2 regions of the Micrococcus antarcticus genome follow, and region 1 is predicted to be linked to the other one. Evidence: riboswitches for the same ligand, from Rfam matches in the RefSeq annotation. Region 1 holds a riboswitch; the other holds the start of a gene.
The links. Region 1 has a riboswitch for thiamine pyrophosphate ahead of LG274_RS06330 (thiamine ABC transporter substrate binding subunit). Riboswitches for the same ligand answer to the same signal wherever they lie in the genome.
Positions count from the first base shown of each region.

Region 2: linked by a shared signal. The riboswitch ahead of LG274_RS00300 (FAD-dependent oxidoreductase) and the one ahead of LG274_RS06330 (thiamine ABC transporter substrate binding subunit) in region 1 are both predicted to bind thiamine pyrophosphate.

Region 1 is NZ_CP085253.1:1,361,731-1,365,936, forward strand. It holds gene LG274_RS06325 (AI-2E family transporter) at 1-1,225, opposite strand, end outside; TPP riboswitch at 1,271-1,376, shown strand; gene LG274_RS06330 (thiamine ABC transporter substrate binding subunit) at 1,437-2,564, shown strand; gene LG274_RS06335 (ABC transporter permease) at 2,561-4,206, shown strand, end outside.
Region 2 is NZ_CP085253.1:56,628-60,833, reverse strand. It holds gene LG274_RS00310 (thiazole synthase) at 1-695, opposite strand, end outside; gene thiS (sulfur carrier protein ThiS) at 688-933, opposite strand; gene LG274_RS00300 (FAD-dependent oxidoreductase) at 930-2,240, opposite strand; TPP riboswitch at 2,245-2,349, opposite strand; gene LG274_RS00295 (thiamine phosphate synthase) at 2,396-3,109, shown strand; gene thiD (bifunctional hydroxymethylpyrimidine kinase/phosphomethylpyrimidine kinase) at 3,297-4,160, opposite strand.

The DNA.
Region 1 (4,206 bases):
CGCGCGCCTCCTCGCGCGTGTGGCTGCCCTCCTCCGCGGAGGAGCCGCCGCGCAGCCGGGCCAGAAGGGTGGACTGCCTCCGCTCCATGCCCTTCAGGTCCGAGGCGATCAGCGAGTTGATCCACCGTGCGTTCGGATCGGCGTCGATCAGGATGGCCTTGGCCAGCAGGGTGCACGGGAGGGCGAGGATCGCACCGAGCGGGCCGAGGACCCACGCCCAGAACAGCAGGGAGAGGAAGCTGACGGTGGGGATCACGCCGATCGCGTCCCCGGCCACCTTGGGCTGGATGATGGACTGCAGCACGAAGTTGAGCACCGAGTAGCTGATGACGACGCCGAGGAAGGCGGGCCAGCCGCCCTCCGCGAGGCCCAGGATGGCCGGCGGGATCAGGCCGATGATGAAGCCGATGTTGGGCACGTAGTTGGTGAGGAAGCTCAGCACGCCCCACACGAGGGCCATCGGCACGCCGATCACCAGGAGCGCCACGACGTCCAGGACGGCCACGATCAGCCCGAACACGGTGGTCACCACCCAGTACCGGCGCACGCCGCCCGCGAAGTCCATGAGCGCCTGGCCGAACTCCCGGCGGGCCGAGCTCAGCAGCTGGACGCGGCGCTCCACGGCCATGGAGTCCATGGCCAGGAAGAACATCCCCATGACCACGGTGATCAGCAGGCCCACCACCGCGTAGACGTTGGACGCGATGGCGGTCAGCGCGGTGACGGCGGCGCCCGTGACCTGCTTGATGTCCACGGCCTGCAGCTGCGCGTTCACCATGTCCGGGGTGAGCCCCTGGGAGGACAGCCACGCCGAGACGTCCTGCATGATCGCCTGGAACCGCCCCGCGTACTCGGGCAGGGAGCTCACCAGCTCGAGCCCGGACCAGAAGATCAGCCCCACGAACACGGCCAGCACGGTGACCACGAGGAGCACCGTGGCCGTGGCCCCGAGGACGGGGTGCACGCCGCGCTCGATCAGCCAGCGCTGCAGGGGGTAGGCCACGATCACGAGGTTCAGCCCGAGGAAGACGGGCGCGATGATGGAGGCGATGCCCTGCAGGAACTGCACGAGCACCACGAGGCCCGCGAGCGTCAGCACGATCACGAGCATGCGCGGCCACATCCGGTGCGGCCGGCGGATGTCCCAGTCGGAGGCCGGCGTCGCCGGGGCGACCTGGGGGGCGGGGGCGGGTCCGGCCGGCGCGGCCTCGTCGGGGGTGCTCACGCGTGCAGTCTAAGGTCGGCGCGGACGCGATAGGCTGGCTCCAGTCCACATCGACAGGGGAGCGCCGCAGCGGCGCTGAGAGTGCGGTCCGCCGCAGACCCTCGAACCTGCTCCGGCTCGCACCGGCGAAGGAAGTCGAGACCCTTTCCCGGGGCGTCCGCATGCCGCGGGCCCGCCCCCGGCCCCTCCCGCCGCGCAGGAGGAGACCCGCATGACCCGCACCGCCACCGAACACGCCCGCCGCCCGCGCACCGCCGCGCTGGCGGCCCTCTCCGTCGCCGCCCTCGCCCTCACGGGCTGCTCGCTCTCCGGCCAGGGGGGCTCCGGCTCCTCCTCCGCGGCGGGCTCCGCGGACGCCGCGGCCGCGGCCACCACGTCCGGCTCCGACTCCGCGGGCGGTGGCAAGACCGTCACGATCATGACCCATGACTCCTTCGCGCTGCCCGAGGAGCTCATCGCCCGGTTCGAGCAGGAGTCGGGCCACCAGCTCTCCACCACCGCCCCGGGCGACGCCGGCTCCGTGGTCAACCAGCTGCTGCTCGCCAAGGACCACCCCACGGTGGACGGCGTGTACGGCATCGAGGACCACTCCACGCACCGGCTCATCGACGAGGGCGTGGTGGCCGAGTACACCCCCGCGAACCTGCCCGAGTCCGCGAAGGACCGCGTGGTCGAGGGCCGGATGATCCCCGTGGACCAGGGCCAGGTGTGCCTCAACGTGGACACCCCGTGGTTCGAGGCGGAGGGGGTGGAGGTCCCCGACTCCCTCGAGGACGTCACCGACCCCCAGTACGCGACGCTGACGGTGCTCACCAGCCCCGTGACCTCCTCCCCCGGCCTCGCCCTCCTGGCCGCCACCAAGGAGGAGTTCGGCGACGACTGGAGGGGCTGGTGGGAGAAGGCCCTCGACGGCGGCGCCAAGGTGGACGCCTCGTGGTCGGACGCGTACTACACCGACTTCTCCGGCGGCGAGGGCAAGGGCGAGTACCCGATCGTGCTCTCCTACTCCTCCTCCCCCGCGTTCGCCCCGGCCACGGACGTCCTGGAGGCCTCCTGCACCCCGCAGACGGAGTACGCCGGCGTCGTCGAGGGCGCGAAGAACCCCGAGGGCGCGCAGGCGTTCATCGACTTCCTCCTCTCCGAGGACGTGCAGAAGGCGCTGCCGGAGTCCATGTACATGTACCCGATCGACGAGTCCGTGGAGCTGCCCGCCGAGTGGGCCGAGAACGCCCCCCTCGCCGAGGACCCCATCTCCCCGGATCCGAAGGCCGTGGACGCCGAGCGCGAGGAGCTGCTCAAGGAGTGGACCGCGCTGCACGAGGAGCACGCCGGGAAGTGACCTCTCAGGTCCCCGGCCCGCCCGCGCTCGCCGAGCCCGTCCTCGCGCCCCCGGGTCGCCCCGCGGGCGGACGGCCACGGCGCCGCACGCGGGCCGGCGGGGACGGGATCGGCGCGTGGTGGCTGCTCGCCGCCGTCGTGCCGCTCGCGTTCCTGGCGGTGTTCTTCGCGTGGCCCGTGGCGGCCATGCTGTGGCGCGGCGTGTCCGCGGACGGCGCACTGGACCTCACCGCGTTCGGCGAGGTCCTCGCCCGCGAGCGCACATGGCGGATCCTCGGGCAGACCCTGGGGATGGCGGCGGCCGGCACGGTGGCCGCCCTCCTGCTCGGGCTGCCGGCCGCACTCGTGCTGCACCGCCGGGCGTTCCCGGGCCGCGCGCTGCTGCGCGCGGTGGTGACGGTCCCGTTCGTGCTGCCCACCGTCGTCGTGGGCGTGGCGTTCCGCGCCGTGCTGGCCCCCGGCGGGCCGCTGGGGTGGACGGGCCTGGACCAGTCCACCGCCGCCGTCGTGCTGGCCCTCGTGTTCTTCAACGTCTCCGTGGTGGTCCGCCAGGTGGGCGCGCTGTGGGCGTCGCTGGACCCGCGGCAGGAGGAGGCCGCGCGCACCCTCGGGGCCTCGCCCTGGCGCGCGTTCCGCACCGTGACCCTCCCGCAGCTGGCGCCCGCCGTGGCCAGCTCGGCCGCACTCGTGTTCCTCTTCTGCTCCTCGGCGTTCGGGATCGTCCAGACCCTGGGCCGGCCGGGCTACGGCACCCTCGAGTCCGAGATCTGGGTGCAGACCTCGGTGTACCTGGACCTGCGGGTGGCCGCGGTGTTCTCCACGCTGCAGTTCCTGGTGGTCATGGCCGCCGTCGGGATCTCCGGGGCCACCGCGGCGCGGAGCGTGCGCGCCCTGCGCCTGCGGGACGCCCCGCTGCGCCGCCTCACCCGCGCGGACGCGCTGCCCGTGGCCGCCACGCTGGCCACCGCGGCGCTCGTGCTGCTGCCGCTGGGCACCCTCGTGCTCCGCTCCTTCCACTCGAGCCAGGGGTGGGGGCTGCGCAACTACACCCTGCTGGCCACGAGCTCGGGGGCCGGCTTCGCCGGCGGCACCACGCCCCTGGAGGCGCTGGACCACTCGTGGCGCACCGCCGTGGACGCCACGCTCCTCACCCTGCTCGCCGGCGTGCCGCTCGCGCTCCTGCTCACGCGGCCCGTGCGCTCGGCGCTCGCCCGGCGGGCCCAGCGCTGGCTCGACGGCGCCGTCCTGCTGCCCCTCGGCGTCTCCGCCGTGACGGTGGGCTTCGGGTTCGTCGTCTCCCTGCGGGCGCAGGCCCCGGACCTGGCCGCCTCGGGACTGCTCGTGCCGCTCGCGCAGGCGGTGGTGGCGCTGCCCCTCGTGGTGCGCTCGCTCGTGCCCGTGCTGGCCTCCGTCGACCCGCGGCTGCGGGAGGCCGCCCGCACACTCGGGGCGGGGCCGCTGCGCGTGCTGGCCACGGTGGACGGGCCGTTCCTGGCGCGTGGGCTGGGGCTGGCGGCGGGGTTCGCGTTCGCGGTGTCCCTCGGTGAGTTCGGGGCCACGAGCTTCCTCGCCAGCCCGGACCGACCCACGCTGCCCGTGCTGATCGTGCGGCTGCTCGGCCGGCCGGGCGCGGACAACTACGG
Region 2 (4,206 bases), 1.3 Mb from region 1:
GCGAGCGCCCGGGCCATGCGCGCCGGATGCGCGGCGCGCGTGATGGCGGACGCGGCCAGGACGGCGTCGCACCCGGCCTCCACCGCGAGGACCGCGTCCGAGGCGGTGCCCACGCCGGCGTCGAGGATGATCGGCACGGACGCGCGCTCGCAGATCAGCTCGAGGGAGTGGCGGTTGAGGATGCCCAGGCCGCTGCCGATCGGCGAGCCGAGCGGCATGACGGCGGCCGCGCCCGCCTGCTCGAGGCGCCGCGCGGCCACGGGGTCGTCCGAGGTGTAGGCCAGCACGGTGAAGCCGTCGGCGACGAGCCGCTCGGTGGCCTCGAGGGTCTCGACGACGTCGGGCAGCAAGGTGCGCTCGTCGGCGATCACCTCCACCTTGACCATGTCCGTCTCGAGCGCCTCGCGGGCCAGCTGCGCGGTGAGGACGGCATCGCGCGCCGTGTGGCAGCCCGCCGTGTTGGGGAGCACCTCGATGCCGAGACGGTCCAGCAGCGGGATCACGCCCGAGCCCCCGCCCACGGCGTGGCGGCGCATGGCGACGGTCGTGAGCGTGGTGCCCGAGGCGACCAGGGCGGCCTCGAGCGCGGCGAGGTCCGTGATGCCGCCCGTGCCCATGATGAGGCGCGAGCCGATCTCGCGACCGCCGACGGTGAGGGGCGGGACGACGTCCGGTGCTCCCCCGCGCTCAGCCACCCTGCACCGCCGTCACGATCTCGAGACGCGCACCGGCCTCGGGCACGGTGGCGTCCCAGCGGGAGCGCGGCACGACGGCCTCGTCCACCGCGACCGCGACGCCGAGCCGTCCGCCGTCGGCGGCCGTGCCGTCGGGGCGGATCTCGCGGCCGGTCAGCTGCGCGACCACCGCGCGGAGGGAGAGCGGCGCGTCGAACGCTCTCGCCTCGCCGTTGACCGTCAGGGTGTGCGGGTTCATGCGGGGACCTCCTGCGTGGGGGCGGGGGACGACTCGGCGGACGGCGCCGAGACGGCGAAGCGGTCGGGGCGGACGAGGTCGAGCAGCCCCTCGTCGGCGGCGGTCCAGGCGGGGCCGGCCCCGCCCGGCCTGCCCGGCTCCCCCGCCGCCCGGCGAACCAGCTCCAGCGCGGCGTGCGCCGACCACGCCGCGAGCAGCACCCCGTGCCGGTGGTGGCCGGTGCAGACGATCACTCGGGGCGCATCCGGCAGCGGGCCGAGGAACGGGGCGTCGTCGGGGCTGCCGGGGCGGGCGCGCGTGGTGACCTCCTCGAGCAGGCAGTCCCGGATGGCGGGCAGGATGCGGGCGGCGTCCTCGAGGAGGTCGAGCACGGCGCCGGCGGGGGTGCCGGCCTCGCGGTCCTCGCGGCTCGTCGCGCCGAGCACGAGCCCGCCGCCCGCGCGCGGGACGAGGTACACGGGCCGTCCGCCCACCAGAGCGCGCACGGTCCGGCTGAGCAGGTGCTCCTCTCCCGGGGCCAGCAGGGACGCCGGCACCCGCAGGCGCAGGATGTCCCCGTGCACGGGGCGCAGCGGCAGGGGCAGGGCGGCGGGGTCGCCCCCGAGCGCGGCGTGGCCGAGCCCCGCGGCCAGCACGGCGACGTCGGCGGTGATCGGCTGCGCGGTCCCGGCACACCCGGCGGTGGTCACCTCCACCTCCTCGCCCACCTGGTGCACCGTCACGGCACGGGCGGGGACCAGGTGCACGCCGTCGTCGGCGGCGAGGCGCGTCAGGGCCGCGGCACGGGCCCGGCGGGGGTCGAGCTGATCGTCGTCGGGGGCGTCGAGGGCGCCGGCGAGGGCGGGTGAGAGGGCCGGCTCGGCGCGGCGCAGCGCCGCGACCGTCACTGGGGCGACGGGACGCGGCAGCCGCAGGGCGGTGCCGGGCTCCGCGGCGGGGGCCTGATCCGCGCCCGCGGCGTCGACGGCCGCGAGCGTCTCGCGCCAGCGCCGCGCGTCGGCGGGCTCGGCGCCCACGAGCCACGCACCCTCCACGCGGTGACCCGCGGAGGCGCCACCGGCCTCGATCCGGGCGACGAGGTCGCCGGTGAGCGCCCAGGACCGGGCGAGGAGCGCGCCGAGCCCGGACTGCGAGTACTGGGTCTCCCCGAGCGGGGCGAGCATGCCGGCCGCGGCGTGGGTGGCGGCGTCGCCGACGGCGGGCGCGTCCAGGTCTGGGGCGATCACGGTCACCTCGTGGCCGGCGTCCCGCAGGCGCACGGCCGTCGCGAGGCCGACGATCCCGGCCCCCACCACCACGCAGCGCATGGGCTCCTCCTCACGGCGGCATGATCCGCATCGAGTCTGATGGTCGGCGCGCCCCGCGCGTGCGCGGACTGCGTCCCTCTCAGCCCGCTGTGGCGCGGGCTCCCATGGATGCCGCCCAGCATACGCCCGGTGGGCGGACGTGGCAGGGTGGGCGCATGCCGCACCGCCCCGCCGCCCTCGCCACACGCGCCGAGCGCGCCCGCCGCCTCGCGGGCGCCCGCCTGTACGTCTGCACGGACCTCTCCCGCCACGTCCGCGACGACGGCGCCCTTGACGCCGGCGCGTTCGCCGCCTTCGCGGCCGCGTGCTTTCGCGGCGGCGTGGACGCCCTGCAGGTGCGGGACAAGCGGGTCGAGGTGGGCGTCGAGCTCGAGGCCCTGGCGATCGTGGTGGAGCTGGCGCGCGAGCACGGGGCGCTGTCCGCCGCGAACGACCGGGCCGACGTCGCACTCCTGGCCGGCGCGGACGTGTTCCACGCGGGCCAGGACGACCTGACGAGCACGCAGGCGAGGCGCGTGCTCGGCCCCGAGGTGCTGCTCGGGCGGTCCTGCCGCACCGAGGAGCAGGTGCGCGGGGCCGCGGCCGATCCGGAGCTGGACTACTTCTGCACCGGGCCGGTGTGGGAGACGCCGACCAAGCCCGGCCGGGCCGCCGTGGGGCTCGCTCTGCCGCGGTTCGCGGCGGAGATCACCGCCCCCGGCGGCGAGGCGGCGGGACGTGTGTTCTTCGCGATCGGCGGGATCGACGAGGACCGTGTGCCCGCGGTGCTGGGCACGGGCGCCGAGCGGATCGTGGTGGTGCGGGCCGTGACCGGCGCCGACGATCCGGAGGCGGCGGCGCGGAGTCTGCGTGCGGCGGTCACGGGCTGACGCTGCCGCGCCCGGGTGGGAGCGGCGCGGCAGCGCCGCGTGGACGACCCCCGCCCTCGCCACGGGGTCATCGACCGTGACCATGACGCGGTCGTGCTCCTGCGTCTCGTCGAGGGGTACCTCCAGGAGCGGCCTCGTCGAACTCCCTGGGTCTGCCCATGGTTCGAGGGCAGCCATTCCAGAACGATCAGTCCCGATCGCCCGCCCCCCGGTCCCGATGGCTGTGGTCGAGCGGGCCGTGCCAGCGGTCGGTGCGCCGGCCGACGTCGAGCCGCTCCCCCGCCGCGATGGCCTCCGCGAGCCACGGCTTGGCCGTGCGCAGGGCGTCCTCCCAGGCCGTCCCGCCCGCGGCGAGCACCGCGAGCGCCGAGGAGAGCGTGCAGCCCGTTCCATGCGTCGACCGGGAGGAGACGCGCGCGCCGCGCACCTCGGTGACCCGGCCTTCGGGGCCGATCACGGCGTCCGGGACCCCTTCCGCGAGGTCCGCGGCATGCCGGAGGTGGCCGCCCTTCAGGACGACCGTCACGCCGTGCTCCGCGGCGAGGCCGCGGGCCAGCTCCAGGGCGTCCGCCCACCGCGCGGGGACGTCCGCGCCGGTCAACGCCGCGAGTTCGGGCAGGTTGGGCGTGACGACGTCCACCGCTGCGAGCAGCGGCGCCCACCCGGCGGGCACGGCGGCGTCGGAGAGCGCGTCCCCCGAGCTCGCCACCATCACGGGATCCAGCACGACGCGCGGGGGCCGGACCCGCTCGAGCCAGTCGCGGACGGCATCCCGGAGCTCGGGCGAGCCGAGCATGCCGATCTTCACGGCGTCGAGCCCGATGTCCGCGGCGACCGAGTCCAGCTGGGCGCGGACGACGTCGACGGGCAGCGGATGCACCGCCTGCACGCCCTGCGTGTTCTGCGCCGTGACGGCCGTGATCGCGGTGAGCCCGTAGCCGCCCCACGCCGCGATGGTCTTGAGGTCGGCCTGGATGCCGGCGCCGCCGCCGGAGTCGGAGCCGGCGATGGACAGGACGCGGGGCACGGACCGGCAGTCGGGGGCGCTCATGCGGCCCAGGGTGCCACGTCCGGCGCCCCCGCCGGGCGGTTCGACA